Regions from separate parts of the Klebsiella sp. RIT-PI-d genome, predicted to be linked through region 1. Evidence: predicted binding sites of a transcription regulator. Region 1 holds the regulator's gene; the other holds the start of a gene.
What was found. Region 1 encodes sigma-54, which starts transcription at its own class of promoters, with help from an activator protein. Its sites were predicted from a motif close to GTTGGCACANNTTTCGCTNT; they were not measured.
Positions count from the first base shown of each region.

Region 1 (15,737 bases):
ATTAACGCCTTTCGGGCGCTGGCCGTGCATATCAAGGCTTACCCAGTCTTCACCGGTTTCAATGTCAGCACCGGCTTCACGCAGTTTGGCCAGCACCGCATCAAGCGTGGCCGGCTGTGCGCCGTGACACACAATTTTGCCGCCTGAAATCGCCGCAGCCACCAGGAAGGTCCCGGTTTCAATACGGTCCGGCAGAACACGGTAGACACCGCCACCCAGACGCTCAACGCCCTCGATGGTAATGCGGTCGGTACCCTGGCCGGTAATTTTTGCTCCCAGGGTATTGAGGAAGTTGGCCGTATCGACAATTTCCGGCTCGCGCGCAGCATTTTCGATGACCGTTGTTCCTTGAGCCAGCGTTGCCGCAGACATAATGGTTACGGTTGCGCCGACGCTCACCTTATCCATCACAATATGCGCGCCCTTCAGGCGACCATCAACGGAGGCTTTTACATATCCTTCCTCCAGCTTAATGGTCGCGCCGAGTTGCTCAAGACCCGTAATATGCAGATCGACCGGACGCGCACCAATGGTGCATCCGCCTGGCAGAGAAACCTGTCCCTGACCAAAGCGGGCGACCAGCGGTCCCAGCGCCCAAATCGACGCACGCATGGTTTTGACCAGATCGTACGGTGCACAGAAAACGTTCACTTCGCTGGCATCAATGTGCACGGAGCCATTGCGTTCAACTTTTGCCCCAAGCTGGCTGAGCAATTTCATTGAGGTATCGACATCTTTCAGCTTAGGTACGTTCTGGATCTCAACCGGATCTTCTGCCAGCAGTGCGGCGAAGAGGATCGGCAGGGCCGCATTTTTGGCACCTGAAATGGTGACCTCGCCCTGGAGCCGGGTCGGACCCTGAACTCGAAATTTATCCATTGATCGTGTCTCTTGTAAATTCGTGGATGAGGCTGATAACAACGCTATGCTGATTTGTCGAATGGCACGGTACTTACCCGGCCTGCATCAAAGATGATACAGGTCGGTAAATCGGGCGGCCGGACAGCAGAAAGCGCGGTCAGCAATGTGAATAGCAACTCGCTTATGCCAGTCGCTTAAAAACCATTGAGTTTACGATCGCGCGCCCACTCTTGCGGCGTGTACGCTTTGATCGACAGAGCATGAATGCGATTGTCCGCAATGTACTCCATTAGCGGGGCATAGATGCTTTGCTGCTTCTTAACCCGGCTCATGCCGTCGAATAACTCACCCACGGCAATAACCTGAAAGTGGCTGCCATCGCCGGAAACGTGGACTTCTGTAAGAGAGAGTGCATTCATCAGCACGGTCTGAATTTCATGATTTTCCATGGGCTCTAGTATCATCTGGTAGTAAAACAGCCCAACATCTTAGAGCAAAGTGGCGCTGTCTTAAATAAGCAAAAAGCCTCGCATGCAAAACAGGCGAGGCTATCGGATTTAACGGATTGATAATGTTAACGAGGAAGAACATCATCCGGCAGATTATAAAGCTGCGCCAGGGTGTAAACCTTCTCGTCGACGCCGTCGAGTGAAATCGTTCTGCCCTGTCGTTTTGCCAGGGCAACCAGATGGACCAGCAACGCCAGCCCTCCGGTATCAACACGAGAAATCTGGTTAAGATCGATGCGTGTTACGCCATGCATCGCGTCCTCGCGTGCCTCCCACAGGGGAGTCAGCACGTCCTGGTCCAGCTCTCCCGCTAACGCCAGCGTGTCACCGTCCCGTGTCCAGCTGAGTTGCTGCGTCATTATTTTTTCTCATCCAGGGTAATTTTCTGGCGAGAAATCGACTGTAGCTGGGCAGTCAGGCCATCAATGCCTTTAGTGCGCAGCAGATCGCTCCATTCGTTCTGTTTGGTGGTGATCATACTGACGCCTTCGGCAATCATGTCATAAGCCTGCCAGTTACCGCTCTGGGAATTTTTACGCCACTGGAAATCCAGGCGAACCGGCGGACGACCGTTAGGATCGACGATGGTTACGCGAATAGGTACGATAGTCGCATCGCCCAGCGGTTTTTCCGGGGCAATCTGATAAGACTGGCCGTGGTACATGGCCAGAGCCTGACCGTATGCCTGCTTCAGATATTCACGGAACGCGGCGAAATAAGCCTCACGCTGCGCAGGCGTAGCCTCTTTGTAATAGCGTCCCAGTACCAGCGCACCGGCATATTTTACCTGCACATAGGGCAGCAGTTCCTGATCGACCACTTCGCGTAGGTAGTCAGGGTTGGAGCGGATCTTCGGCTGCTCATTTTTCAGGCGATCGAAAGTTTTTTGCGCGGCCTGCTCCATCAGCTTATACGGATTGGACTGATCGGCAGCGGTTGCGGCGGTAAGTGGCGCAATTACCAGCATGGCGACCATTAGTAAACGTTTGAACATGTCTCGTTTCTCCTGAAATTAATTCGTCGTACCAGCGGGGGTAGCGGCATCAGTATGGCCGTCAGCCGCTGCCGGTGCATCGGTTGTATTCTGATTGTCGCCACCTTTACTGTTGTAAAGGAACTGGCCGATCAGATCTTCCAGCACCATCGCGGATTTGGTGTCCTGAATCGTGCTTCCTTCCTTAAGCATAGACGTTCCCAGCTCCGGATCGTCAAAACCTACGTTCAGCGCCAGATACTGCTCGCCAAGCAGGCCAGAGGTGCGAATTGCCAGGGAACTGGTATCCGGGATCTGGTTGTAGCGATCTTCAATATCCAGGGTAACACGCGGAAGGTAAGTTTTCGGATCGAGGGCGATATCCGCCACACGACCAATCACCACGCCGCCGATCCGTACCGGTGAACTGGATTTAAGACCGCCGATGTTATCGAAGGTTGCGTAAACGCGGTAAGTGGGTTCGGTACGTAAGGAGGTGACATTTGCCGCTTTCAGACAAATAAACAGTGCTGCCAGTAGCGCGACCAGCAGAAAAATACCCACCCATATTTCACTCTTTTTCGTTTGCATGAACTCAATTCCCAAACATCAGTGCAGTCAGCACAAAATCCAAACCAAGAACGGCCAGCGAAGCGTGAACAACCGTACGCGTAGTGGCCCGGCTGATCCCGGCAGAAGTAGGGATCGCGTCATAACCATTAAATAACGCAATCCATGTAACCGTAATGGCGAACACTACGCTTTTAATCAGACAGTTAATCAGATCGAGACGGAAATCGACGGCGCTATGCATTGCCGACCAGAAAAATCCGGCGTCAATACCTTTCCAGCTTACGCCAACCAGCGAACCGCCCCAGATCCCGACCGCGACAAAAATGATGGTTAACAGCGGCAGCGAGATCACTCCTGCCCAAAAACGCGGTGAGATCACCCGACGCAGGGGATCGACCGCCATCATTTCAAGGCTGGAGAGCTGTTCCGTGGCGCGCATCAAGCCGATTTCAGCCGTCAGGGCAGAACCCGCACGGCCAGCAAATAACAGCGCGGCAACCACCGGCCCCAGCTCGCGCAGCAGCGATAGCGCCACCAGCATTCCGAGGCTGGTTTCAGCGCCATAGGTAGTGAGAACCAGATAGCCCTGAAGTCCCAGCACCATGCCGATGAAAAAGCCGGAAACCAGAATGATCACCATCGACAGTACGCCAACGTTGTATAGCTGACGCATAAGCAGCGGCGCATGTTTACGAAATTCGGGTTTGCCCACCAGCGCGTTGAATAACATCAACCCGGCGCGCCCAAACGTAGATATTGTCTTGATACCGCGATGTCCGAGCGCAGACAGTGCATTTAACAGCATGAGTAACTTAACTCCCTGTGCCGAGTAAATCGTGGTGATAGTCGCCAGCGGGATAGCGGAACGGCACCGGGCCGTCTGCAATACCGTCCAGAAATTGTCGCACTCTGGGATCGGCGTTATTTTGTAACACCTGTGGACTGCCGTGGGCGACAATTTTCTTGTCCGCCACAATCCACGCATCGTCAGCAATGCTCAATACTTCAGGCACGTCGTGTGAAACCACAATGCAGGTAATGCCGAGCGCGCTGTTTAGTTCAGAAATCAGCTTCACCAGAACGCCCATCGTAATAGGATCCTGACCCACAAACGGCTCGTCGAACATAATAAGATCCGGCTCAAGCGCAATTGCCCGTGCCAGCGCCGCCCGGCGAGCCATACCGCCTGACAGCTCGGACGGCATCAGTTTAGCTGCTCCGCGTAATCCGACAGCCTCAAGTTTCATCATTACCGTGCTTTTCAGTAATGCCGCAGGCAGATGCGTATGTTCACGCAGCGGGTAAGCGACATTATCGAATACGTTCATGTCGGTGAACAGTGCGCCAGATTGAAACAGCATACTCATGCGCTTACGCACAATGTACAGCCGTGAACGTGACATATCAGGCACGCTTTCGCCATCAAAAAGGATCTCCCCCGAATCAGGAGGAATTTGTCCACCAATCAGCCGCAGCAGCGTCGTCTTACCGATCCCCGACGGTCCCATGATCGCAGTGATCTTCCCGCGAGGCACCGACAGCGAGATATTATCGAAAATCAGGCGATTACTGCGTGAGAAGCTGACGCCCTTAATATCGACTAAATTCGCCATAGTCTGACTCATCGATTGTTCCTTTCATTAGACCTCTCAGAGGAAGCGTGAAGCGTTGTAACGCTACAATCCCGGCATTTTTACCAAATGTTACCTGCCGGGTAAGCGAAACAGGCACCTGTTTTATGGCTACGGCACATAACGTTAAAATCGCTACCCTGCCCCGGTTCTTCCTGGCCGCTTCGGTTGAATAGAGCAAGCGGGGGATTATACCTGAAGAAAAGAGATATGATGCTTTTCCCGTCGCCTCTGTTAATAATCGGTTTAGCAATATCATTAACCGCCTCTTTCCTGAGCCTTTTACTGCACCTATTTCCCGTGCATTCTGATATCCTGCGACGCAAATTGCCGCTACTGTTAATGATATGTTCGCTGAGACAGGTGGCAAATGAACGCAGCAATCCCTTCAGAATAGACGGCATTTGTCTGCCGGGACTGGCTGTATTCTGCTATTCATTGTTAAAATCGCCCATCTGCCGGGGTAAATGACTGACAGATAACGGTGCCCTGGCGCTATCAACGGGTGTTTTTTTATAGCACGGCCGTCTTGCTGTACGGCTGCCGCCGATTTTTATGTATTGAAACGGACACGTACTATGTCGCAACTAGATTTACAGCCAGATTTTGACTTTCAGCAGGCCGGTAAAGAGGTGCTGGAGATTGAACGTGAAGGTTTAACTGAACTTGATCGCTTCATCAATCAGGATTTCAGCCGGGCCTGCGAGCGCATTTTTCACTGCGCGGGCAAAGTTGTCGTGATGGGGATGGGGAAATCCGGCCACATCGGTAGAAAAATGGCAGCCACTTTTGCCAGCACCGGTACCTCGGCGTTTTTTGTCCATCCGGGTGAAGCGGCACATGGCGATCTGGGGATGGTAACGCCGCAGGATATCGTTATTGCTCTGTCAAACTCTGGTGAATCTAATGAGATCCTGGCGCTTATTCCGGTACTAAAACGTCTGCGCGTGCCGTTAATCTGCATGACCAGTCGTCCGGAAAGCAGCATGGGTCGCGCCGCTGATATTCACCTGTGTGTCAAAGTACCGCGTGAAGCCTGCCCGCTGGGGCTGGCTCCCACGACCAGCACGACCGCTGCGCTGGTGATGGGTGATGCGCTGGCCGTTGCGCTGCTGAAAGCGCGGGGCTTTACTGCCGAAGATTTTGCGCTCTCTCATCCGGGCGGTGCGCTTGGCCGTAAACTGTTATTGCGGGTGAACGACATCATGCACACCGGCCGCGACATCCCGAAAGTGGCAAAAGAGGCTTCCCTGCGCGATGCGCTGCTGGAGATCACCCGTAAAAATCTCGGTATGACCGTCGTTTGCGATGACAATATGAAGATCGAAGGGATCTTTACCGACGGTGACTTACGCCGCATCTTTGATAACGGTGAAGACCTGCGCAGCCTGAACATTGCCGAGGTAATGACGCCAGGCGGCGTTCGTATTCGCCCGGGTACGCTGGCGGTTGATGCGCTGAACCTGATGCAGACCCGCCACATTACCTGCGTCATGGTTGCCGATGGCGACCAATTGCTGGGTGTGATACATATGCATGATCTGCTGCGCGCAGGCGTAGTGTAAGAAAGGATAAAAGAATGAGTAATGCTGGTGCCGTTGTGGCAACCTGCTATGGGCCGGTAAGTGCGCAGATGCTGGAGCAGGCAAAAAAAATACGCCTGCTGATCCTTGATGTGGATGGCGTATTGTCCGACGGGCTTATCTATATGGGCAATAATGGCGAAGAGTTAAAGGCATTCAACGTGCGTGACGGCTATGGCATTCGCTGCGCGCTCACCTCCGGTATCAATGTTGCCATTATTACCGGGCGTAAAGCTAAACTAGTAGAAGACCGTTGCGCCACGCTCGGCATCACGCATCTTTATCAGGGACAATCAGATAAGCTGCTGGCCTACCGCGAACTGCTGGAGAAACTGGCGCTGTCGCCAGACGAGGTCGCCTATGTCGGTGACGATCTCATTGACTGGCCGGTAATGGCCGAGATTGGGCTTAGCGTCGCGGTAGCGGATGCACATCCGCTTTTACTGCCACGCGCGCACTATGTCACGCGTATTGACGGCGGGCGTGGAGCGGTACGTGAGGTCTGCGATTTATTACTCCTGGCGCAGGGCAAGCTTGATGAAGCCAAAGGGCAATCGATATGAGTAAAACCAGACGCTGGGTTATCATTTTGCTGTCGCTGATTGCGCTGATTTTAATCGGCGTAAACCTGGCGAGTAACGATGATACTGAAACAAACACGGTATCTTCAAACGATCCAACCTACCGGAGTGAGCATACCAGTACGCTGGTGTACAGTCCGGAAGGTGCGCTCAGTTATAAGCTGGTTGCTCAGCACGTTGAGTATTTTTCAGATCAGGCCATTACGTGGTTTACCCAACCGTTACTGACAACGTATGACACCACTAAAACTGAAACCTGGTCAATTAAAGCGGATAAAGCAAAGCTAACTAACGATCGGATGCTGTATCTTTACGGCCACGTTGAGGTAAACGCCCTGACTCCGGATGCTCAACTACGCAAAATTACAACGGATAACGCCACGATAAACCTGATCACGCAGGATGTAACCTCTGACGATTTGGTGACGTTATACGGTACGACATTTAATTCCAGCGGCCTGAAAATGCGCGGAAATTTACGCAATAAAACTGCCGAGCTGATTGAAAAGGTTAGGACCTCATATGAAATTCAAAACAAACAAACTCAGCCTTAAGCTTGTACTGGCCAGTACGCTTCTGGCCGCCAGCCTGCCTGCGCTGGCTAAAACGGGTGATACCGAACAGCCTATTCATATTGAGTCCGATCAGCAGTCGCTGGATATGCAGGGCAATATCGTGACGTTCACTGGTAACGTTGTTGTAACTCAGGGAACGATCAAGATTAATGCTGATAAAGTCGTTGTAACGCGTCCGGGCGGCGAAAAAGGCAAAGAAGTGATCGACGGCTACGGTAACCCGACGACGTTCTACCAGATGCAGGATAACGGCAAACCGGTGAAAGGCCGTGCGTCACAAATGCACTATGAACTGCAAAATGATTTCGTGGTTCTTACCGGTAAAGCTTTTCTTGAGCAGGTGGACAGCAATATCCAGGGCGACAAAATTACCTATCTCGTAAAAGAGCAGAAAATGCAGGCATTCAGCGAGAAAGGCAAACGTGTCACTACCGTTCTGGTACCATCGCAGCTGCAAAATAAAAGTAACGATCAGGCCCCGGCTCAGAAAAAGAGTAACTAATCCAATATGGCTACATTAACTGCAAAGAATCTCGCGAAAGCCTATAAAGGCCGCCGGGTAGTAGAAGACGTTAGTCTGACCGTGAAATCCGGTGAAATTGTTGGGCTACTCGGCCCTAACGGCGCGGGTAAAACCACCACGTTTTATATGGTCGTGGGTATTGTATCGCGCGATGCCGGCAACATTATCATTGATGATGAAGATATCAGTCTGCTGCCACTTCATGCGCGCGCACGTCGGGGCATTGGTTATCTTCCTCAGGAGGCCTCCATTTTCCGTCGCCTTAGCGTATTTGATAACCTGATGGCGGTCCTGCAAATTCGTGACGATCTGACGGCTGAACAACGGCAAGATCGCGCTAACGAGCTGATGGAAGAATTCCATATTGAACACCTGCGCGACAGTCTGGGTCAGGCGCTCTCCGGCGGTGAACGTCGCCGCGTGGAAATCGCCCGTGCGCTGGCCGCAAATCCTAAATTTATCCTGCTCGATGAACCGTTTGCCGGTGTTGATCCCATTTCCGTTATCGACATCAAACACATTATCGAGCATCTGCGCGACAGTGGTCTTGGCGTGCTGATTACCGATCATAACGTGCGCGAAACGTTAGCGGTGTGCGAACGCGCTTATATTGTGAGCCAGGGCCATCTGATTGCGCACGGTAAGCCAGACGAAATCCTTAAAGACGAACAGGTTAAGCGCGTATATCTTGGGGAAGACTTCAGACTCTGATAGGGTGTGTTTATCCTATCCTCGTCATGCCCCGGAAGCGGCCTGATGAATAAAGCGTAAGAAGTCAGCGACGTAAACTCGGGAGAGAATCGCTCTGAATATGAAGCAAGGTTTGCAATTAAGGTTTAGTCAACAGCTTGCTATGACGCCGCAGTTACAACAGGCCATTCGCCTGCTGCAACTCTCAACGCTGGAATTACAGCAGGAACTTCAACAGGCGCTGGAAAGCAATCCACTGCTTGAGCAAACCGATCTTCATGAAGAGATAGATGCCAAAGAATCTCCGGATAACGAAACGCTGGACAGCGTGGACGCGCTGGAACAAAAAGAGATGCCCGAAGAGCTGCCGCTGGATGCCAGCTGGGACGAAATCTACACCGCCGGAACGCCTTCCGGTAACGGCGTGGATTACCAGGACGACGAATTACCCGTTTATCAGGGCGAAACCACCCAGTCCTTGCAGGATTATCTGATGTGGCAGGTTGAACTGACGCCTTTCACCGACACCGATCGGGCGATTGCCACGTCGATCGTCGATGCGGTAGATGACACCGGCTACCTGACCCTCTCTGTCGAGGACATTCTCGACAGTATGGGCGATGGCGACATTGGGCTTGACGAAGTGGAAGCGGTACTCAAGCGGGTACAGCGATTCGATCCTGTCGGTGTTGCCGCCAAAGATCTGCGCGACTGCCTGCTGATCCAGCTTTCGCAGTTTGCTAAAAATACGCCGTGGATCGCTGAAGCACAGTTGATCATCAGTAATCACCTTGATCTTCTCGCCAATCATGATTTCCGAACTTTAATGCGCGTTACGCGTCTTAAAGAAGACGTACTCAAAGATGCAGTGAATTTTATTCAGTCTCTGGACCCGCGCCCTGGCCAGTCGATCCAGACCGGAGAGCCGGAGTATGTGATCCCGGATGTGCTGGTGCGCAAAGTGAACGGTCAATGGCTGGTCGAGCTGAATTCCGATAGCATTCCACGCCTGCAAATTAATCAGCACTATGCCGCGATGAGCGGCAGTAACCGCAACGATGCAGATAACCAGTACATCCGCAGTAATCTCCAGGAAGCGAAGTGGCTGATTAAAAGCCTGGAGAGTCGCAATGATACGCTGCTACGCGTTAGCCGCTGCATTGTTGAGCAGCAGCAGGCGTTTTTTGAGCAGGGTGAAGAGTATATGAAACCCATGGTGCTGGCCGATATCGCCCAGGCCGTTGAGATGCATGAATCCACGATATCTCGCGTAACTACGCAGAAGTATTTGCATAGCCCGCGCGGCATTTTTGAACTGAAATATTTTTTCTCCAGCCATGTAAATACCGAAGGCGGTGGCGAAGCCTCGTCGACCGCGATTCGTGCGCTGGTGAAAAAGTTAATCGCTGCGGAGAACCCCGCGAAACCGCTGAGCGACAGCAAATTAACCACAATGCTGTCCGATCAGGGGATCATGGTTGCACGTCGTACCGTGGCGAAGTATCGAGAGTCTTTATCCATTCCGCCGTCTAACCAGCGTAAGCAGCTGGTATGACCCAACCGATAAGGAAGACACTATGCAGCTCAATATCACTGGACACAATGTCGAGATTACTGATGGACTTCGCGATTTTGTCAGCACGAAATTTGCTAAGCTGGAACAGTATTTTGACCGCATCAATCAGGTCTACATTGTGTTGAAAGTGGAGAAAGTGACTCACATTTCGGATGCCACCCTGCATGTTAACGGGGGGGAAATTCATGCCAGTGCGGAAGGGCAGGACATGTATGCAGCTATCGACGGTTTAATTGATAAGCTCGCGCGACAGCTGACCAAACATAAAGATAAACTGAAAAAACACTGATTGTCCGGGCGTTCGCCTGATATCACACATGCTGTCAGGCGAAGCTTAGGTGAAATTATGATAAACAATGATACAGCGCTACAACTGAGTACCGTTCTTAACCCGGAATGTACCCGCAGTAACGTCCACTGCCAGAGCAAAAAACGCGCCCTGGAAATTATCAGTGAGCTGGCGGCTAAGCAGCTTAGCCTGGCGCCGCAGGTGGTATTCGAAGCCATCCTTACGCGTGAAAAAATGGGCAGTACCGGTATCGGTAATGGCCTCGCCATTCCTCATGGCAAGCTGGAAGAAGATACGCTGCGTGCCGTTGGCGTGTTTGTGCAACTGGAAACGCCGATTGCTTTTGATGCCATCGACAACCAGCCGGTTGATCTGCTGTTTGCACTTCTGGTGCCTGCCGATCAGACAAAAACGCATTTGCATACCCTTTCACTGGTGGCCAAACGGCTGGCAGATAAAACCATTTGTCGTCGTCTTCGGGCGGCGCAAAGTGATGAAGAGCTGTATCAAATCATCACTGAAACTGAACACAGTGATGATGTGTAGCAGGGATAACGCTTTACCCTTTGCTGTACTGAGGAGAAACGGTACATGGTACTGATGATCGTCAGCGGTCGCTCAGGCTCCGGGAAATCCGTTGCTCTGCGGGCGCTGGAAGATATGGGATTCTACTGCGTTGATAACTTGCCCGTCGTGCTATTGCCCGAACTGGCCAGAAGCCTGGTTGATCGTCAAACGTCTGCCGCGGTCAGCATCGACGTGCGTAATATGCCGGAATCGCCGGAAATATTTGAGCAGGCAATGCAAAATCTGCCCGAGGCTTTTTCGCCGCAGCTGCTGTTCCTTGATGCGGATCGTAACACGCTGATCCGTCGCTACAGTGATACCCGCCGTCTGCATCCGCTTTCCAGTAAAAATTTGTCGCTGGAGAGTGCTATCGATCAGGAAAGTGACCTGCTTGAGCCGTTGCGCTCACGCGCCGATCTGATCGTCGATACTTCTGAGATGTCGGTTCACGAACTGGCCGAAATGCTGCGTACGCGTCTGCTTGGCAAACGTGAGCGCGAATTAACGATGGTGTTTGAGTCTTTCGGCTTCAAGCACGGTATCCCTATTGATGCCGACTACGTGTTTGACGTGCGTTTTCTGCCAAACCCGCACTGGGACCCGAAACTACGCCCGATGACCGGCCTTGATAAACCCGTCGCGGCGTTCCTCGACAGGCATACTGAAGTGCACAACTTTATCTATCAGACGCGAAGCTATCTTGAACTGTGGCTGCCGATGCTGGAAACCAACAACCGTAGTTATTTAACCGTGGCGATTGGCTGTACCGGCGGTAAACACCGTTCGGTGTATATTGCAGAACAGCTGGCCGACTATTTCCGCTCGCGCGGCAAGAACGTTCAATCCCGCCATCGCACGCTGGAAAAACGTAAATAATGACGGTTAAAACGATCGTGGAAGTGACCAATAAGCTGGGTATGCACGCCCGCCCGGCGATGAAGCTGTTTGAGCTGATGCAGGGCTTCGACGCTGAAGTCCTGCTGCGCAATGATGAAGGCGCAGAGGCAGAGGCTAATAGCGTGATTGCACTGCTGATGCTCGACTCAGCTAAAGGCCGTCAGATTGAGATTGAAGCGACGGGGCCACAGGAGGCTGAAGCGCTGGCAGCGGTTATCGCGCTGTTTAATTCCGGTTTCGACGAAGAATAATAACCTGTCCCTTCCGGGACAGGATACCCTGCAAAAACACACTGTGATGTGTCATTCCGCATTAAATTTTTATATCGCTGCGTTATTATTTCAAAAATAAAATAGCTGAATATAATTTTACATTCCGTGCTGTTTATATGTTTAAAAAGCAACTTAAGAAAACCTTAACATTTCGTTGAAGTTCCATTTAAGTTTGTCGGCCATACTGACCCGGTATGAGCACATATTTCAGGACGGCTTTATGATCCACCTATCAAACCAAACTCCGCTGGGAACCGGACGGCATCGCCAGTGCTATTTACATCCGGAAAATGCTCAACGCTGCATTAAAATTATTTATCATGCCAGCCAGGGCGGTCTAAAAGAAACTAAGCGTGAGCTGCGCTATTATGCGCACCTGTCGGGCTATCTCAAAGACTGGAGCGGTATTCCGCAATATTACGGTATGGTAGAAACCGATCTTGGTACCGGCTATGTTTATGACGTAATTACCGATTTCGACGGTAAGCCATCTGTCACTTTAAAAGCTTTTGCGGCTCAGTGCTGTTATGACCGGGATGTTGTCATGCTGCGCGAGGTGCTGAGAAAGCTTAAACGCTACCTGCATGATAACCATATCGTCACCATGACGCTGAAGCCGCAAAATATTCTGTGTCGCCGGGTGAGTGAGTCAGAAGTGATACCGGTGGTGTGCGATAATATTGGCGAGAGCACGATCGTTCCGCTGGCCACGTGGTCTGCCTGGTTCTGCCATCGCAAGCAGGCGCGGCTGTGGCAACGCTTTATGCAGCAGCCCGCGCTGGCCGCCGCATCTGAAAACGGTGATGATGGCCAGAAAGCGGGCATGTCAGTAACGCTGACCTCGCATCGGGCCTAATACAGATTGTTGGTCGCCATAAATGCTTCTCCGCTTAATTGCTGCATCTGACGCATAATCCACGCCTGACGACTCCGCACGTAGCCGTCAGGCGCATTCGCGTGAAAGCGGATCGGGTTCGGCAGCACCGCGGCCAGCAGCGCGGCTTCAGAACGGGTTAGCTTGCTGGCAGGCTTGTGGAAATAATGCTGCGCTGCCGCCTCCACACCGAAGATACCCGTGCCAAATTCGGCAATATTAAGATAGACCGTCAGTATCCGCTTTTTGCTCCACACCGTTTCAATGCCTGCCGTCAGGCCGGCTTCCAGACCCTTACGCAGCCAACTACGGCCATCCCACAGAAACAGATTTTTTGCCGTCTGTTGTGAAAGGGTTGATGCGCCGCGGATCCGCATTTCATGCCGCTGATTATGCGATAGCGCTTTTTCAATCGCCGCCATATCAAATCCATGGTGGCCCGGGAATTTCTGATCTTCTGCCGCGATAACCGCAAGGCCCATATAGGGCGAGATGTTATCCATGTCCACCCAGTCGGCGTGAACGAGGTAGCCAAAATCGCCGGTCAGCCAGGCACTGATTTGCCGCTCAACCATGACGGCAGAGAAAGGTACGGGCACCACGCTGAACAGCGCAATACCGCCTCCCCAGAAAAGTGCGAGAGCCAGGAGTGTACGCCCCACAAGTCGACGCAGAGAAATAAACAGCGGGGAACGCTTTTTACTCATTCGGTCAGAGCCAGTACGCGTGCGACCAGTTTTTCGATGCCCGTCGCGGCCTCTGCAATATTCTCCGCCAGCATCCAGGCAGGCGTGGTCACTATTTTATTGTCTTCATCGACCACAATGTCATCCACCGGACAGGGCACATGCTCCGCTCCCATTTCATCCAGCACGTCAGCAGTATCAATATCCGTACCAATGGTCAGGCGTAGCGGGAAAGCAAAGATTTTGGGCAGCATTGCAGGCGCAATACACATAAATCCCAGGGGTTTACCGGCACGGTGCATTTCTATCGCCAGCGCCTTTAATTCGCTATTGACCTCGCACGCCGCGCCCTGAGTAGCAAAATTACTCAGGTTTTTGGCTGCGCCAAAGCCGCCGGGGACAATCAACGCGTCCAGTTCATCCGCCCGGGCCTGTGCCAGCGGCTGGATGTCGCCCCGTACAATACGCGCGGCTTCAATTAATACATTGCGGCTTTCAGCCATGACTTCGCCAGTGAGGTGGTTGATCACCTCAGACTGGATGTTATCCGGTGCGAAACAGACTGCCTGAGCGTCCTGACGGGCAAGTGCTAACAAGGTAATGACCGCCTCGTGGATCTCCGTTCCGTCATAGACACCGCATCCGCTCAGGACAACCCCAACTTTTTTCATCTGGCTATTCCTTTTCATAACTGATGAGCACTCAGCAGAAAACATGATTTAACCGCTGTGCTTCACATATTTAACTGATTCGTGTAACAAATAATTTAAGATTTGCTATCTTAATGAACGTGCGTCCCAAGTCTTTCCGCTGTGCCTTGTGTAAGAACGCTAATTAAACAGGCGCAGCCATGATTTCCCTGGTGTTGGCGCAGTATTAGCGCACCCCGGCCAGGCCGGGGTCATTTTTTATTACCGTTGGGCAACCCACTCTTTTAATACCGCGACATCGTGCTGCCACTCTTGCTTCAGCTCTTCAATCCATTCACCCACGTTATCCCACCAGGCAGGAAGATCGGACGACTGTATTTGCTGCCCTAATTGTTGCAGATGGCGCAGACCAATCGATCCCGCCGCGCCTTTGATTTTATGCCCCTCTTCCGCAATCGCTTTTTGATCGCGTGCGGTCAGGTTTGAGTCCAGCACACTAAGATAGGCAGGCATCATTTTTTCAAAAACGGCGAGACCGTCAGTGATTAATTTCGGCCCGACCAGCTCAATGTACTGCTCCAGCATGGGGATATCTAACAGCTCGTGTGTTTTGCCATTATCCATGGAAGTCACTCTCTTCTCCTCGTGGTTAGCAGTGTCCCAGAACTTCTTAATCATGGCAGTTAATGCCGGAACTGCCAGCGGTTTGCTTAAGACATCATTCATACCGGCATCAAGGTATTCTTGTTTATCTTTCAGCACGTTGGCTGTTAATGCCACCAGCGGAGGCAGTTGGTCACGTTGATAGCGCTGCGTCAGCTGACGGGAGATATCCAGCCCGGTCATATCGGGCAACTGGATATCGAGCAAAACCAGATCGTATTCGCTCGGGGTAAACATCTCCAGCGCCGCTGTACCGGTCATCGCGACATCAACGCTGTTACCCAGTTTCTCAAGCACCGAACGCGCCACAATCACGTTCAGCTCAATGTCTTCAACCAACAACACGTGCAGGGCAGGAAGCGGCATTTCCTCGTCTTTGAGAGCATCCTCGACTTTTTCCACCACCGCTGGCGCCTCGACTGTCAGCGTAAATATCGAACCTTTCCCTGCCTGGCTGGTGACGGTAATATCGCCGCCCATATTTTTCGCCAGCCGCCGTGATACCGCCAGACCAATACCGGTCCCGGTCGCAGGTTTGCCGCCGTTACTGTCTTTTACCTGATAGTACATGGCGAAAATTTTGTCCTGCTCGTCCTGCGGAATGCCGATGCCGGAATCTTCGACTTCAAAACGCAGCGTCTTCCCGCCCTCGTAGCGGATCCGCACCGTCACTTTCCCCTGTTGGGTGAACTTGACTGCATTACTGATCAGATTCCACAGGATCTGGCGCAGCCGCGTACCGTCGGTAATCACTTTGAGTGGCA
Region 1 covers NZ_LGIT01000003.1:468,364-484,100, forward strand. The annotation lists gene murA (UDP-N-acetylglucosamine 1-carboxyvinyltransferase) at 1-879, opposite strand, end outside; gene ibaG (BolA family iron metabolism protein IbaG) at 1,056-1,310, opposite strand; gene mlaB (lipid asymmetry maintenance protein MlaB) at 1,436-1,729, opposite strand; gene mlaC (phospholipid-binding protein MlaC) at 1,729-2,364, opposite strand; gene mlaD (outer membrane lipid asymmetry maintenance protein MlaD) at 2,383-2,934, opposite strand; gene mlaE (lipid asymmetry maintenance ABC transporter permease subunit MlaE) at 2,939-3,721, opposite strand; gene mlaF (phospholipid ABC transporter ATP-binding protein MlaF) at 3,729-4,541, opposite strand; gene kdsD (arabinose-5-phosphate isomerase KdsD) at 5,126-6,112, shown strand; gene kdsC (3-deoxy-manno-octulosonate-8-phosphatase KdsC) at 6,127-6,693, shown strand; gene lptC (LPS export ABC transporter periplasmic protein LptC) at 6,690-7,265, shown strand; gene lptA (lipopolysaccharide ABC transporter substrate-binding protein LptA) at 7,234-7,788, shown strand; gene lptB (LPS export ABC transporter ATP-binding protein) at 7,795-8,520, shown strand; gene rpoN (RNA polymerase factor sigma-54) at 8,621-10,054, shown strand; gene hpf (ribosome hibernation promoting factor) at 10,077-10,364, shown strand; gene ptsN (PTS IIA-like nitrogen regulatory protein PtsN) at 10,422-10,910, shown strand; gene rapZ (RNase adapter RapZ) at 10,956-11,807, shown strand; gene npr (PTS phosphocarrier protein NPr) at 11,807-12,079, shown strand; gene yrbL (PhoP regulatory network protein YrbL) at 12,321-12,956, shown strand; gene mtgA (monofunctional biosynthetic peptidoglycan transglycosylase) at 12,953-13,681, opposite strand; gene elbB (isoprenoid biosynthesis glyoxalase ElbB) at 13,678-14,331, opposite strand; gene arcB (aerobic respiration two-component sensor histidine kinase ArcB) at 14,572-15,737, opposite strand, start outside.

Region 2 (15,737 bases), 460 kb from region 1:
ACAGCGGCAGGCCAACGCAGGCGTGAACTTTCAGGCTTTCCTGGCCGGGGATCAGCCCGTCGTACGGGTCCGGAAGCGTGCTGTCAGCCGGGAATCGCACCACGTCACCCGCCCGGGCAATCGCTTCCAAACGCGGATGTTCGGCCAGCGCAAAGCGTCGTCCAGGCACATCCGGCGCCAGACCGTCGATTGCCAGCGGAATAAACTGATGCGCCTCGTAGCGCAGCAGGGCAGAGGCATCGCATCCTAATGCCTGGCGTAGTGTCGCGATCACTCTGGCAAAGCGATCCTGATGTCCGATATCTCGCTGTAGCTCAATGGCAATTTTCGCCAGTACCTCAACAGAAAAGCCCATGTTGCCTCATTGTCTTTTTGACTATTGTCAGTGTCATATTGACTGTCCTGATAATAGTCATTTTGACACCATCAACACAAGGCATAAATAATTTATCCTTTTAAAACAATAAATTAAAAACTGGCACGCTTATTGATAATAGCTATACATCGTTTCTACATATTTTGCTTACGTTAGAGGTTGTTATGGCTATTCAGGTAAAAAATAATATTCAGTGGGTTGGGCAACGCGACTGGGAAGTGCGTGATTTTCACGGTACAGAATACAAAACGCTACGCGGCAGCAGTTATAACAGCTACCTGATCCAGGAAGGCAAAAACGTGCTAATTGATACCGTCGATCATAAATTCAGCCGGGAATTTGTGCAGAACCTGCGAGCAGAGATCGATCTGGCAAAAATCGACTATATCGTGATTAACCATGCCGAAGAAGATCACGCCGGGGCGCTAACTGAACTCATGTCTTATATTCCGGACACGCCAATTTACTGTACTGCCAATGCCATCGATTCTATTAACGGCCACCATCATCATCCGGAATGGAATTTCAATGTAGTAAAGACCGGTGAGGCGCTGGATATTGGCAACGGTAAACAGCTTATCTTTGTTGAAACACCAATGCTGCACTGGCCGGACAGCATGATGACCTATATGACCGGCGACGCTGTGCTGTTCAGTAATGACGCTTTTGGCCAGCATTATTGTGACGAACGTCTGTTTAACGATGAGGTGGATCAGGGCGAACTGTTTGAACAGTGCCAGCGCTACTATGCCAATATCCTGACGCCGTTCAGCCGTCTGGTGACGCCAAAAATTACGGAGATTTTAGGCTTTAACCTGCCGGTCGACATGATTGCCACCTCGCATGGGGTGGTCTGGCGCGATAACCCAACGCAAATCGTCGAACTGTATCTGCAATGGGCGGCAGATTATCAGGAAGATCGGATCACGATTTTCTACGATACCATGTCGAATAACACCCGCATGATGGCAGACGCCATCGCCCAGGGGATTAATGAAGTTGACCCGCGCGTGGCGGTGAAGATTTTTAACGTCGCCCGCAGCGATAAAAATGACATTCTGACCAATGTCTTCCGCTCGAAAGGTGTGCTGGTGGGGACCTCCACCATGAATAACGTCATGATGCCGAAAATCGCCGGTCTGGTCGAGGAGATCACCGGTCTGCGTTTTCGTAACAAGCGCGCCAGCGCGTTTGGCTCTCACGGCTGGAGCGGCGGCGCGGTCGATCGCCTCTCGACGCGTTTGCAGGATGCCGGACTTGAAATGTCGGTTAGCCTGAAAGCCAAATGGCGTCCGGATATCGACGCGCTGGAAATTTGCCGCCAGCACGGGCGCGACATTGCTCGTCAGTGGGCGCTGACACCGCTGCCAGAAACGAAAACCAAACCTGCGGCCGCGCCTGTCCAACCCGCCGTCGCTGCGCCAGCCGATTTAGGGCCGTGTATGCAGTGCAGCGTGTGTCAGTGGATTTACGATCCGCGGACCGGAGAGCCGATGCAAAATGTTGCTCCCGGGACAGCGTGGAGCGATGTTCCGCAAGACTTCCTCTGTCCGGAGTGCTCCCTTGGCAAAGAGGTGTTCGACGTGCTGGCGATGGAGGCGGTATGAATCACGGGATCGTCATCATTGGATCTGGCTTTGCCGCCCGCCAGCTGGTGAAAAACATCCGTAAGCAGGATGCCAGCGTGTCGTTGACGCTGATTGCGGCTGACAGTATGGATGAGTACAACAAGCCGGATCTCAGCCACGTGATCAGCCGGGGGCTATATGCCGATGACCTCACGTTGCAAACCGCGGGCGAGTTTGCGGAGCAGTATAATCTGCGCCTGTTTCCGCATACCCGGATCACGGATATTAACGCTGACAGCCGCACGGTATTAAGTCAGTCGGGTCAGTGGTCGTATGACAAGCTGGTGCTGGCGACCGGTGCCAGCGCTTTTGTGCCGCCGGTTGCGGGTTATGAGCATATGCTAACGCTTAATAGCCAGCAGGAATATCGCGCCGCACAGCCTGTGCTGCACGATGCCCAACGGGTACTGATTGTCGGCAGCGGTCTGATTGGCAGCGAGCTGGCAATGGATTTTTGCCGCGCGGGTAAAGCCGTCACGCTTATTGATAATGCCGCCAGTATTCTGGCGTCCCTGATGCCGCCGGAGGTAAGCAGCCGCCTGCAACATCGGCTGACGGAAAACGGGGTGCATCTGCTGCTCAAATCACAACTCGTTTCGCTGGAGCAAACAACGGGGGGGATACGCGTCACGCTTGACCGCCAGCGGGTTATTGAGGTGGACGCCGTCGTCGCGGCAACGGGCCTGCGTCCACAAACCACCCTCGCCCGACGCGCCGGGGTTATGATTAACCGGGGGATCGTCGTCAATACGGCGCTGCAAACCAGCGACCCGCATATCTTTGCGCTGGGAGACTGCGCGGAGATCAACGGCATGGTCCTGCCGTTCCTGCAGCCGATTATGTTAAGCGCCATGTGTCTTGCGAAAACGCTGCTGACGAATGGCGGTGAGCTTAAACTTCCGGCGATGCTGGTGAAGGTGAAAACGCCCGATCTACCACTGCATCTGGCGGGTGAAACACACCGTGAAGATCTACACTGGCATATCATTGTTGACGATCGGGGAATGGTGGCAAAAGGAATAGATGCCAGTGAAACACTGCGGGCGTTTGTGGTGAGCGAGGATCGGATGAAAGAGGCGTTTACGCTGTTAAAAGCGTTGACGGTGTAGATACAGAGTGGGGGATGAGGGGGAGACGAAAACACCGAATACAAGTACATCTGATCCCCCCGACGATTTACATCTTCCGCGCAGCGGCTATTACGGCCTGCCCCAGCGCGATACCGCCATCCCCGGCCGGGAATTGTTGCGGAAAAAGGAGTGTAAAGTCAGCAAGATAATAACGAAGCCGCTGACACAGCACCTGGTTATGCAGTACACCACCGCTAAAGACCAGAGTAGCGATCCCCCGCGGTTGTGCCTGCTCACGCATCAGTGCGGCACATCCTGCCGCCAGCGCATCATGAAAGGCCCAGGCGCGCTGTGCAGGCGGGGCTTGCCACTGTAACCACTGCTTCCAGAAGGTTGCCAGATCGAGCTGATTCTCGACTACCGGCATGGTCACCGGATGCGGGATCTCATCGCTGGTTGCCGCCAGAGCTTCCAGCAGGCAGGCGGCTTCACCCTCATAGCTCAGCGCATTTGAGGCGAGCGTAATGCCTGCGGCCGCAGCTACTGCATCAAATAACCGTCCGCACGAGGAGGCCAGCGGCGCATTAATTCCGCGTGCAATCGCTTTCGCCAGCAGCGGCCAGTTTTGCGCCTGCACGGTTGCCGTTTCCGGATACTGCTCCCAGTGCGGCACAAACGCCAGGCACTGTGCCAGCAAGTTCCGCCACGGCTGCCGCGCGGCCAGGTCGCCGCCGGGCAGCGCGACCGCAGGCAGTCCACCGAGGTGTTCACATTCCCGGTAGTTGACCCGTAAACATTCACCGCCCCAAAGCGCCCTGCCCTCCCCCATACCAATTCCGTCGAGCGTCAGCGCGATGACATCGCCACCGTTCAGCGGCCAGCCGTGTTCAGCCAGACAAGCGGCGGCGTGAGCGTGATGATGCAGCACGGTTTGCACAGGTAACCCCATTGAACCTGCCCACTGCGCGCTGTGATAGGCCGGATGGGCATCAATGACCACCTGCTGTGGCGTAAAATCGTATATCGCCAGCATCATTTGCAGGGATGTCTGCCATTGCGCCTGAATACCGTCGTCACTCAGATCGCCAAAATGCTGGCTCAGTACCGCCTGATTACCGCGCACCAGACAGAACGTATTTTTCAGATCGGCCCCCAGGCACAGCATCGGAGGAACAGCATCAAAACCTGGCGGCAGGGCCAGCGCATCCGGGACATAGCCCCGCGAGCGACGCAGCATTTCGCCGCTCTGGCGGATAACCGAATCATCCATTCGCTGCACAATATCGCGGTTGTGCAGCAAAAAACCGTCGGCAATCGCCTGTAGATCGTCCCGAGCCTGCGCATTGGTTATTGCCGGTGGCCTGCCGCTCAGATTGCCGGAAGTCATGACCAGCGGCCCTGCAAACATCTGCATCAGCAGATGGTGCAACGGCGTTGCGGGCAGCATGACGCCGACTTCACTCAGGCCTGGCGCAATTCCGACGCATAAATCGGGCACGCATGATTTATCCACCAGCACCACCGGTGCAGCAGGAGTGCTAAGCAGCGCCCGTGCTGGCAGAGGCAGTCCATTAAGTGATGCAAGCATTACAGCCAGTGGCTTCGTCGGGCGCTGCTTGCGCTCGCGCAGACGCGCTACCGCATCCTGACGGCGCGCATCGCAGGCGAGATGAAAACCGCCAAGACCTTTAATAGCGATAATTCCGCCGCACGCCAGCTGCACAACCGCTGCCGACAGGGCAGATTCTTCTTTTGCCGTCTCTTCACCGCTGATCCACGTCAGCGCAGGGCCACAGACCGCGCAGGCTACCGGCTGGGCATGGAATCGTCGATCGGACGGATTACGGTATTCTGCATCGCAGTGTGAACAAAGAGGAAATGCGGCCATTGCCGTAAATGGACGATCGTACGGCATGGCGTGAATGATAGTGAAGCGGGGTCCACAGTGGGTGCAGTTAATAAACGGATAGCGGTAACGGCGCTCCTGCGGGTCGTTCATCTCTGCCAGGCAGGCCGGACAGGTCGCGGCATCAGGCACGATTTGGGTGCTCATGCTGCCCGCGGCGCTGTGGCGGATAGTAAAATCAGCAGGGATGACATCCCAGCTCATCGGCTGGATATCCGTTTCATCAATACGCGCCAGCGGCGGGCAATCCCGGGTAAGCGTGGCAATAAATCCGGCGCTCTCGCCCAGCAGACGGACCAGCACGCCGGCACCGTCATTGCACACATCGCCTCTGAGATGCTGTTGTTGGGCAATCTGCCAGACGAAGGGGCGGAAACCCACCCCCTGGACTTTGCCGCGTACCCGAATTTGCACGCCGTTATAACTCATAACGCTATGATTACTCCGCTATCGCTGCACACAAACGCCCCTTCATATTACTGTAGGTAGTTTGCACATACTCTTCCGCCTGCCGCTGATCGGCAATGGTGACCACTTTTACCGCGCAATATTTGGTTTCCGGCGTTTTAGAAACCGGGTCGAGGTTATCCTGGGTCAGTTCGTTACAGGCCCCGATCCACCATTGATAGGTCATGTATACGCTGCCGGAATTGATACGTTCGCTGACATTAGCCCGGGTAATGACTTTACCCCGACGCGATTCGACCCATACCAGCTGCCCGTCCCTGACGCCCAGTTGCTCTGCATCGTGCGGGTTGATTTGCATAAAACCTGGCTCATCGGCCAGCGTTTGCAGCGCCGCGCAGTTTCCGGTCATCGAACGGCAGGAGTAGTGTCCCACCTCACGCACGGTACACAGCACCAGCGGATAAGCTTCATCGGGAAGCTCAGCCGGGGCGCGCCACGGGGCAGCAAACAGATGCCCTTTGCCGTCCGGCGTGGAGAATTTATTGCCCTCATAGAGATACGGTGTACCGGGATGATCCAGCGTTGGGCACGGCCACTGAACATGGCCCATATCACCCATTTTTTCATAGGTGACGCCGTAAAACAGCGGGCACAGCTCGCGCATTTCGTCCCAGATTTGCTGGTTATCGTCATAATGCATCGGATAACCCATTTCGCTGGCCAGAAGACTGATGATTTCCCAGTCGCGCTTGACGTTGTACTTCGGTTCAATGGCTTTTTCGAACCGCTGAAAGCCGCGGTCGGCGCAGGTAAACACGCCGCCATGCTCGCCCCATGAGGTGGCAGGCAGCAAGACGTCGGCCTGCTCGGCGGTTTTGGTCATAAAGATATCCTGCACCACCACAAAATCGAGGGCCTCGAAACCTTTACGCACCAGCCCTAAATCGGCCTCGGTCTGGAGCGGATCTTCGCCCATGATGTAGTACGCTTTGACCTTACCTTCCAGCGCCAGATGCGGTACTTCCGTGATCCGCACGCCAACTTTATCGTCCATCAGATTAACGTCAATGCCCCAGGCGCTGGCAAATTTCTCCCGCACCGCCGGATCGACCACATCCTGATAACCGGGGAACTGATTCGGCAGCACGCCCATGTCGCACGCGCCCTGCACATTGTTCTGACCGCGCACCGGACCTACCCCGACGTTTTCGCGGCCAAGGTTGCCGGTCATCAGGGCGAGGCTCGACAGGCCTTTCACCACGTCAACCGCCTGACCAAACTGGGTCACGCCCATGCCCCACATAATGGTCGCAGAAGGCGCGGCAGCATAAGCACGCATAGCCTGACGGATTTGCTGCGCAGAGACGCCCGTCAGATGCTCAACGGCTTCCGGCGCGTAGTCTTTGACCATTTCACGATACGCATCCAGCCCGGTGGTGTAGCGCGAGACATATTCTTTATCGTAGAGATCTTCTTCCAGCAGCACATAAGCGAAGGCATTCACCAGCGCCATATTGCAGCCGTTACTGATTTGCAGATGCTGATCGGCAATGCGCGCAGTTTCAATGCGACGCGGATCGCAGACGATGATTTTCGCCCCGTTTTGCTTCGCTTTAATCACCCGGCGGGCCACAATCGGGTGTGAATCGGCACAGTTGTAGCCAAACACCAGCAGGCAGCGCGAGTTTTCGATATCGCCGATGGAATTGCTCATGGCCCCGTTGCCCAGCGTTTCCTGCAAACCGGCAACCGACGGGCCATGACACACGCGGGCACAGCAGTCGACATTATTGGTATGCAGAACGCCGCGGGCGAATTTCTGCATCACATAGTTGGTTTCGTTACCGGTTCCGCGCGATGACCCGGTGGTCATAATCGCGCGTGGACCGTGTTTTTCTTTTATTTCGCTCAACCGTTTGGCGGTATAGCGAATGGCTTCATCCCAGCTTACCGGCGTAAATTTGCCGCCCTTTTGATAGCGGATCATCGGCTGCGTCAGGCGCGGCGTCAGGAGTTTGGTGTCATTCAGAAAATCCCAACCGTAATAGCCCTTCAGACAGAGTTCATTTTGGTTAGTTTTACCGTCCGCCGCTTCCGCGCGGATAATACGATCTTTCTCAACAACCAGCTTTAATTTGCAGCCAGCACCGCAATAAGGACATACGCTCGTAATTTTTTTCATCAGTAACAGACCTGTTAAAAGTGAAACGAATGGGATTTAAAATATCAGGGACGTTGCAGCATCCAGCGCAGTACGACGACGTTTTTCTGCGCTTAACTGTTCGAGTTTGTCGCGGTCAACGCAGACCAGCGCATGCGTCGGACAGACTTCCATGCACGCCGGGCCGGCTTCACGCTGATGACATAAATCGCACTTATTGGCTTCGGCTTTTTCCGCACGTACGTTCAGTCCGCTGCCGCTGTTGCGTACAACCGGGCGCAAAACCACTTCCATCGCGCCGTAAGGACAGGCGACAACACAGGTTTTACAGCCAATGCAGCGTTCCTGCATCACGTGGACAAAGCCTTTATCGCGGCTGATTGCCCCGTTCGGGCAAACGTTGGCACATGGCGCGTCTTCGCACTGACGGCACAGCGTTGCCGTAGAAATATTGACCCCTTTGATAACGTGAATACGCGGCTGAAAATTATGCGGCGTCAGGGCTGCGCAGTCCTGATCCTGCTGGTGGGATACCACGCAGGCAACTTCGCAGGTACGACAGCCAATGCATTTGCTCGCATCCGCAATGATGAAACGGTTCATCAAACACTCCAGTAATGGCTAATAACGCGCTGGAGGATGCATAATTCGCGCCAACTATTAATTACATGATTTTAAATGATATTTATTAGCGAGGATCGTTTTTGACGCTGTCATCGACACTTGTGTCGATGACAATTTGACGAGGTTCAGGCGCAGGGACCGGCAATAATCGAATCACGCAGCATCAGTTCACCATTGAAAACTTGCTGATAATTAAATTCGCCGCCGTCGAGCATAAATATCAGGCGGCTGATGGTTTCCTTAATCATCTCCGTAACCGGTAGCCTGACGCTGGAAAGGGAAGGGATCAGATACGGCGCGAGGGCCGTGTCATCAAACCCCAGCACCGATACCTGTTCCGGTACGCGGATACCCTGCTGGTGAAGCTGCTTGATGGCCCCGGTCGCCATATCGTCATTGCTGGCCACCAGCGCTGAAAACGACACCTGACGTAAAAGTAGCGTATCGACGCCTGAGGCGCCGGTCGACGGCGTCCATTTCCCCTCCGCAATCAGCGCATCACGTACGGCAATACCGTTCTGACTCAGCGCCTCTTTATACCCCGCAAGACGTTCGATCCCGGTTGGTGAGTCCAGCGAGCCGGTAATAAACGCGATATCGCGATGCCCCATAGCGATAAGCTGCGATATAGCGTGAAAGCTGGAGGCCTTTTGATCGGACCAGACACAGTGGCTGCTGTTATGGCGCAAACGCCGGTTAATCACCATAATCGGCTGACTGTGACTATGAATAATTTCATCCATTTCATCCACGCTTAAAAAGCGCGGATAAATAATGACCGCATCGCAACGTAGATCCAGCAAATACTCAATGGCTTCGCGCTCGTCCTGAGCGCTATGTTTACCATCAGCGAGAATTAACCTGCGGCCTTTATCTTCAGTCATCCGGGCGGCGTGAAACAGCAACTCACTAAAATAAACCCCGTGATAAAGCGTATTGGTCACTACCAGCCCAATGGTCTGCGTCGACCGGTTTGCCAGGCTGCGAGCCAGCAAATTAGGTCGGTAGCCACTCTCTTCAATAGCCTGATAGACACGATCTTTGGTTTGCTGGCTGACATAGCCATTGCCTGTCAACACGCGTGAAACCGTGGCCTTCGACACCCCTGCCCGCTTCGCCACTTCCAGCATCGTTGCCATACCATTCATCCCTCTTTTTATGATCTCAGCAGTGTACTTCACCCTCTGCCAATTTACAGCGCCAGTCTGCAAACGCCACCTGAGTCCTGGCGATCTGCATCACAATTTCGCAACATAAAAAATTTAAAACTTGCCTGGAAAATCCAAACTCATCATCCTTTTGTGGAACCGGTTTCCTATACACTATTTCATCAACGCAGCGCGGCGATGATGTCATCTAACCAAAAAACAGGACACAGATCCGATGGCAAAAAACTATGCAGCACTGGCCCGTTCGGTGCTTGATGCACTGGGCGGCGCGGATAACATCGCAGCGGTCACTCACTGCATGACGCGTCTGCGTTTTGTGGTGAAAGATCCGACTCAAATCGACAGCGCGACGCTCAAAAGCCTCAGCGGCGTCCTTGGCGTGGTGCGTAACGACAATCAGTGCCAGGTGATTATCGGCAATACCGTTTCTCAGGCCTATGGCGACGTTATCAGCCTGCTGCCGCAGGATATGCAGCCCCCGGCACCCACGGGTAAACCGCCGCTGACCCTGCGCCGCATCGGCGCGGGAATACTCGACGCGCTGATCGGCACGATGTCACCGCTGATCCCGGCGATCATCGGCGGATCGATGGTAAAACTGCTGGCGATGATCCTGGAAATGACCGGTTTACTGACCAAAGGCTCGTCAACCCTGACCATTCTGACGGTCATCGGTGACGGGGCCTTTTTCTTCCTGCCGCTGATGGTGGCCGCCTCGGCAGCAGTCAAGTTCAAAACGAATATGTCGCTGGCGATTGCTATTGCCGGGGTGCTGGTACATCCGGGCTTTATCGAATTAATGGCAAAAGCGGCGCAGGGTGAACAGGTTGAATTTGCGCTGATCCCGGTAACGGCGGTGAAATACACCTATACGGTGATCCCGGCGCTGGTAATGACCTGGTGCCTGTCGTATATCGAACGCTGGGTCGATCGCATCACGCCTGCGGTGACTAAAAACTTCCTCAAACCGATGTTGATCGTCCTGATTGCCGCCCCGCTGGCTATTCTGCTCATCGGCCCGGTGGGCATCTGGATCGGTAGCGCCATTTCGGCGCTGGTGTACACCGTTCACGATTACCTGGGCTGGCTATCGGTAGCGATTATGGGCGCACTGTGGCCGCTACTGGTGATGACCGGCATGCACCGCGTATTTACCCCGACCATCATTCAGACGATTGCTGAAACCGGCAAAGAAGGCATGGTGATGCCATCAGAAATTGGCGCTAACCTGTCGCTCGGCGGGTCTTCGCTGGCGGTCGCATGGAAAACCAAAAACCCGGAACTGCGTCAGACGGCGCTGGCGGCGGCGGCCTCGGCCATTATGGCCGGGATTTCAGAACCGGCGCTGTACGGGGTCGCCATCCGCCTGAAACGTCCATTGATAGCCAGCCTGATCAGCGGATTTATCTGCGGGGCGGTAGCGGGGATCGCCGGGCTGGCCAGCCATTCAATGGCCGCTCCGGGACTGTTTACCAGCGTCCAGTTTTTCGATCCGGCGAACCCAATGACGCTTTTCTGGGTCTTCGGCGTTATGGCGCTGGCCGTGGTACTCTCGTTTATTCTTACCCTGGTGCTGGGCTTTGAGGATATTCCGGTTGAAGCGCCTCAGCCGGAAAAAACAGCCGCCAGTAAAAACCATATTCAAAACATGGATATTCAGCGAGGTAATGCATGAGCACATCTTCCTTCCCGCAGGATTTTTTATGGGGCGGTGCAATGGCCGCCAATCAGTCTGAAGGCGCGTATCTGGAGGGCGGCAAGGGATTGACCACCGTCGATATGATCCCGCACGGTAATAACCGCCTGCCCGTTAAGCTTGGGCAGGAGAAGCGCTTTGCCCTGCGCGAGGATGAATATTATCCGAGCCACCAGGCGATTGATTTTTACCATCGTTATAAAGAAGACATCGCCCTGATGGCGGAGATGGGATTTACCGTCTTTCGCACCTCGATTGCCTGGAGCCGCCTCTATCCCAACGGCGATGAGCCGCAGCCTAATCAACAGGGTATTGCCTTTTACCGCGCCGTTTTTGAAGAGTGTAAAAAGTACAACATTGAGCCGCTGGTGACGCTATGCCATTTTGACGTGCCAATGCATCTGGTTACGGAATACGGTTCGTGGCGCAGCCGCAAAATGGTCGACTTTTTTACCCGCTATGCGCGTACCTGCTTTGAAGAATTTAACGGGCTGGTGAAATACTGGCTGACCTTTAATGAGATTAACATCATGCTGCACAGCCCCTTTTCTGGTGCCGGGCTGGTGTTTGAAGCAGACGATAATCAGGAGCAGGTAAAATATCAGGCAGCCCATCATGAACTGGTGGCCAGCGCGCTGGCGACGAAAGTCGCTCATGACATTAATCCGCAGAATCAGGTCGGCTGTATGCTGGCGGGCGGCAATTTCTATCCTTACTCCTGCAAGCCGGAAGATGTATGGATGGCGCTGGAGAAAGACCGCGAAAATCTGTTTTTCATCGATGTCCAGGCGCGCGGCGCGTATCCCGCTTATGCCGCCCGGGTGTTTCGCGAAAAAGGCATCGCCATTGTCAAAGAAGTAGGTGACGATGAGATCCTGAAGAACACCGTAGATTTTGTGTCATTCAGCTACTATGCCTCACGCTGTGCGTCTGCTGATATGAACGCCCAAAATACTAACGCCGCGAACATCGTTAAATCCCTGCGAAATCCGCATATTCAGGTCAGCGAATGGGGCTGGGGCATTGATCCACTCGGCCTGCGCATTACCATGAATATGATGTATGACCGCTACCAGAAGCCGTTGTTTTTAGTCGAAAATGGTCTTGGCGCGCATGATGAATTTAACGTCGCAGGAGAAATAGAGGATGATTATCGCATCAGTTACCTGCGCGAACACATTCGCGCAATGGGCGATGCTATTGACGACGGTATCCCGGTCATCGGCTACACCACCTGGGGCTGCATCGATCTGGTCGCCGCGTCCACCGGTGAAATGAGCAAGCGCTACGGTTTTGTGTGGGTCGACCGCGATGATGCGGGCAACGGCACCCTGGATCGTAAAAGGAAGAAATCGTTCTGGTGGTATAAAAAAGTGATTGCCAGCAACGGGGCCGACCTGACGTAATCGCCTGACGTGTTGATTAGCAAAATATAACGCTCCCTCTCAGGCCCGGTAAGCGCAGCGCCACCGGGCGGAGGATCTACCGCGGTTTCACAGTCGGGCGAAGCCACCCTCACCCTGCCAGTCGGCGAGGTGCGCATAGACGGTCTCTACCGCCTCTTTGATGGGCTGGGTCATGGGATAATAAAAGCCCACGATATCCGGCTGAATGCCGAGGAAAATCACTTCTCCAACGTCATCTTTAAGCTGATCGACCAGGTAGTTAAGCGGCATATTATGGGTGGTCATCATAAACATTTCAGCGATGTCATCCGGGTCGACAATGCGGATTTCACCGGGATTTAGCCCCATATCGGTGGCATCGACAATCAGCAGACGCGTTGGGCGCAGTTCGCGGATGGCGACAATATCGTTTTCGGGCGCGCTGCCGCCGTCAATAACTACCCAGTTCCCCTGCGGATTTGCGGCGCACATTTCTGCCAGCAGCGGCCCCGCGCCGTCGTCACCCATCATACTGTTGCCTACACACAATAAAACGTCAGTCACGGAGTCTCCTTACCATCAGATAGATGGCGCTTTCCTGGTGAATATCATGGAGCATACTGAGCATCAGTTTACTCCACTCTTGCTGCTGTGGCGTCTGCGCGGCGCGCGCGTTATCAAACGCGTGCGCCAGCATCTGGACATGGTTAAAATCAATAACGATTTCGCCGTATTTTGGCACGCCTTCCATTTTACGTCGGGCCTCGGTGCCCGTCTCCAGCGTGCCTATCCATGCCAGATAATCTTGCCACGGGCAGGTCAGCGCCGCCTCCAGACAGTCGATCACCCCAAGATGGTGACCAATCGCCAGGCTGTAATAGACCACCTGCTGCGCCTCGGCGGGCGTCGCATCGTTCTCATCAATAAATTTACGGCTCAGCTGACTGAACACCACCTTTTCACTCATCGGATACGCGCCTCTTCAACAACCTGATTCAGATGGGTCACGATCTCCGTCAGACGCGGATCTTTTTCAGCCTCCAGCCAGCGCGCAACCTGCTGCTCGCCCTGGCCTATCAGGCGCAAATAGTCGTCGGCAATCTGGCGACCGTAGCGGTAACCGGCCAGGCGACGCGCTTCGCGATCGACTTTCACGCGCAGCGGCTGCACCATATCGGGATGCAGAATTTCAGCCGCCTGTACGTCCAGCTCACCCGGCTCGCGGGCGTGGATTTTCTGCTCCAGCAGGCCAAGCGCCATCGCAAAACCGTACAGCGTGGCCGCAGGGGTTGGCGGACAGCCCGGAATGTAAACATCAACCGGAACGATTTTGTCGGTGCCGCCCCAGACGCAGTACAGGTCGTGGAAAATACCGCCGCTATTGCCGCAGGCCCCGTAAGAGATACAGATTTTCGGGTCCGGCGCAGACTGCCAGGCGCGCAGCGCCGGGGAGCGCATAGCGCGAGTCACGGCCCCCGTGAAGAGCAGAATATCCGCATGACGCGGCGACGGAACCACTTTGATTCCGAAGCGCTCAGCATCGAACAGCGGCGAAATAGAGGCGAAAATTTCGATTTCACAGCCGTTGCAGCCGCCGCAGTCCACGCGATAAACGTAGGCTGAACGTTTGATGTTTTTCAGCAGCGAGGTTTTCATGCTGGCGATGGATTCGTCCACCGTCATCGGCACCGGAATGCCGTTGGCATCGCGCGGACCTAATAAATTGCTCATTAACTGGCCTCTTTCATATGACGCGTCAATTCAATGCGGTCGGACGGCACCAGGCATTTCTGACGCTTACAGTCCGGGCAAGTCTCAAATATTTCGCGGTGGTGTTCCGCACGGCTGTCGCCGTTATGTTTGAGCAGGGCAATGGCGTAGTCGATCTCTTTTTGCACCGCAAAAGGCCGCTGGCACACCCGGCAGTTGCATAGCGCAAAACGCGACTGCTGAAGAAAGTCTTCTTTTCGCCACACCGCCAGCTCGTACTCCTGCGAAAGCTTAATTGCCGCTGTCGGACACACTTCTTCGCAGCGAGCACAGAAAATGCAGCGCCCGAGATTGAACTGCCACGCCTGCTCGCCGGTAGCAAGATCGGTTTCAACGGTTAGCGCATTGGACGGACAGGCGTTCACACACGCCGCACATCCGATACACTGCTGCGGATTGTGCTCCGGTTTGCCGCGAAAATTAGGATCGACGGCAATCGGCTCCAGCGGGTATGAGGACGTCGCCGTGCCGGTTTTAATAACTTTTTTGATAAAGGTAAACATGGCGATTCCTTATTTCAGCGGCGAGTTTTTGCGCTCAATGCTGTAACGCTCAAGTTCTTTGTACGGCACCACTTTGCTTTTCTTCTTCCGCACATCGACGACGGTCATGCGGTCGGTACAGGAGTAGCAAGGATCGAGGCTACCGATAATCAACGGTGCGTCGGAAACGGTATTGCCGCGCAGCATATAACGCAGCGTCGGCCAGTTCGCATAGGTCGCCGCACGGCAGCGCCAGCGGTACAGCTTCTGGTTGTCGCCGGTCATGCTCCAGTGAATATCGTCCCCACGAGGCGCTTCGGAAAAACCGAGGGCGAAGCGGTTCGGAATATACGTAAAACCATCGACCATCAGCGCGCCACCCGGCAGATTGTCGAGGCCGTAGTCGATCATATTCAGGGCGGTAAACACTTCGTTAATACGCACTTTGAGGCGTGAAATGACGTCACAGCCCTGCTCGCTGTGGACTTCCATCGGCAGCAGGCCATAACCGACAAACGGATGGTCGGCGCGGGTATCGCGGGCGTGGCCGCTGGCGCGAACCATTGGGCCAACGTTGCTGAAATCACGGGCGATTTCCGGGTCGAGGCGACCCACACCGACGGTACGCTGCTCCATATTCGGCGTACTGAGCAGAACATCTACCAGCTCTTTCACGTCACGACGCATCTGCTGCGCCAGCAGGCGGGTCTGGATCATGTCGTCTTTCAGCAGATCGCGACGGATGCCGCCAATCAGGTTCATGCCGTAGGTTTTACGCGCCCCGGTCAGGATCTCCGCCATTTTCATGGAGGCTTCGCGCACGCGGAAGAACTGCATAAAGCCGGAGTCAAAACCGGTAAAGTGACAGGCCAGGCCGAGGTTCAGCAGATGCGAGTGCAGACGCTCCACTTCCAGCAGAATGGCGCGGATCATCTGGGCGCGTTCCGGCACCACAATTCCCATCGCGTTTTCAACAGAGGTGGTATAAGCCGTGCTGTGGGCAAAGCCGCAGATACCACACACGCGGTCAGAAAGGAAGGTGACTTCGTTATAACCCATCCG
Region 2 covers NZ_LGIT01000003.1:8,630-24,366, forward strand. The annotation lists gene norR (nitric oxide reductase transcriptional regulator NorR) at 1-355, opposite strand, end outside; gene norV (anaerobic nitric oxide reductase flavorubredoxin) at 541-1,983, shown strand; gene norW (NADH:flavorubredoxin reductase NorW) at 1,980-3,113, shown strand; gene hypF (carbamoyltransferase HypF) at 3,181-5,409, opposite strand; gene fdhF (formate dehydrogenase subunit alpha) at 5,420-7,570, opposite strand; gene hydN (electron transport protein HydN) at 7,607-8,152, opposite strand; gene AC791_RS00560 (LacI family DNA-binding transcriptional regulator) at 8,299-9,312, opposite strand; gene ascF (PTS cellobiose/arbutin/salicin transporter subunit IIBC) at 9,557-11,017, shown strand; gene AC791_RS00570 (6-phospho-beta-glucosidase) at 11,014-12,444, shown strand; gene hycI (hydrogenase maturation peptidase HycI) at 12,532-12,987, opposite strand; gene AC791_RS00580 (formate hydrogenlyase maturation HycH family protein) at 12,980-13,390, opposite strand; gene AC791_RS00585 (NADH-quinone oxidoreductase subunit B family protein) at 13,387-14,154, opposite strand; gene AC791_RS00590 (formate hydrogenlyase complex iron-sulfur subunit) at 14,154-14,696, opposite strand; gene hycE (formate hydrogenlyase subunit HycE) at 14,706-15,737, opposite strand, start outside.
Region 2: a site for sigma-54 is predicted at 8,188-8,207, ahead of hydN (electron transport protein HydN). Genes of this name have one in related genera too.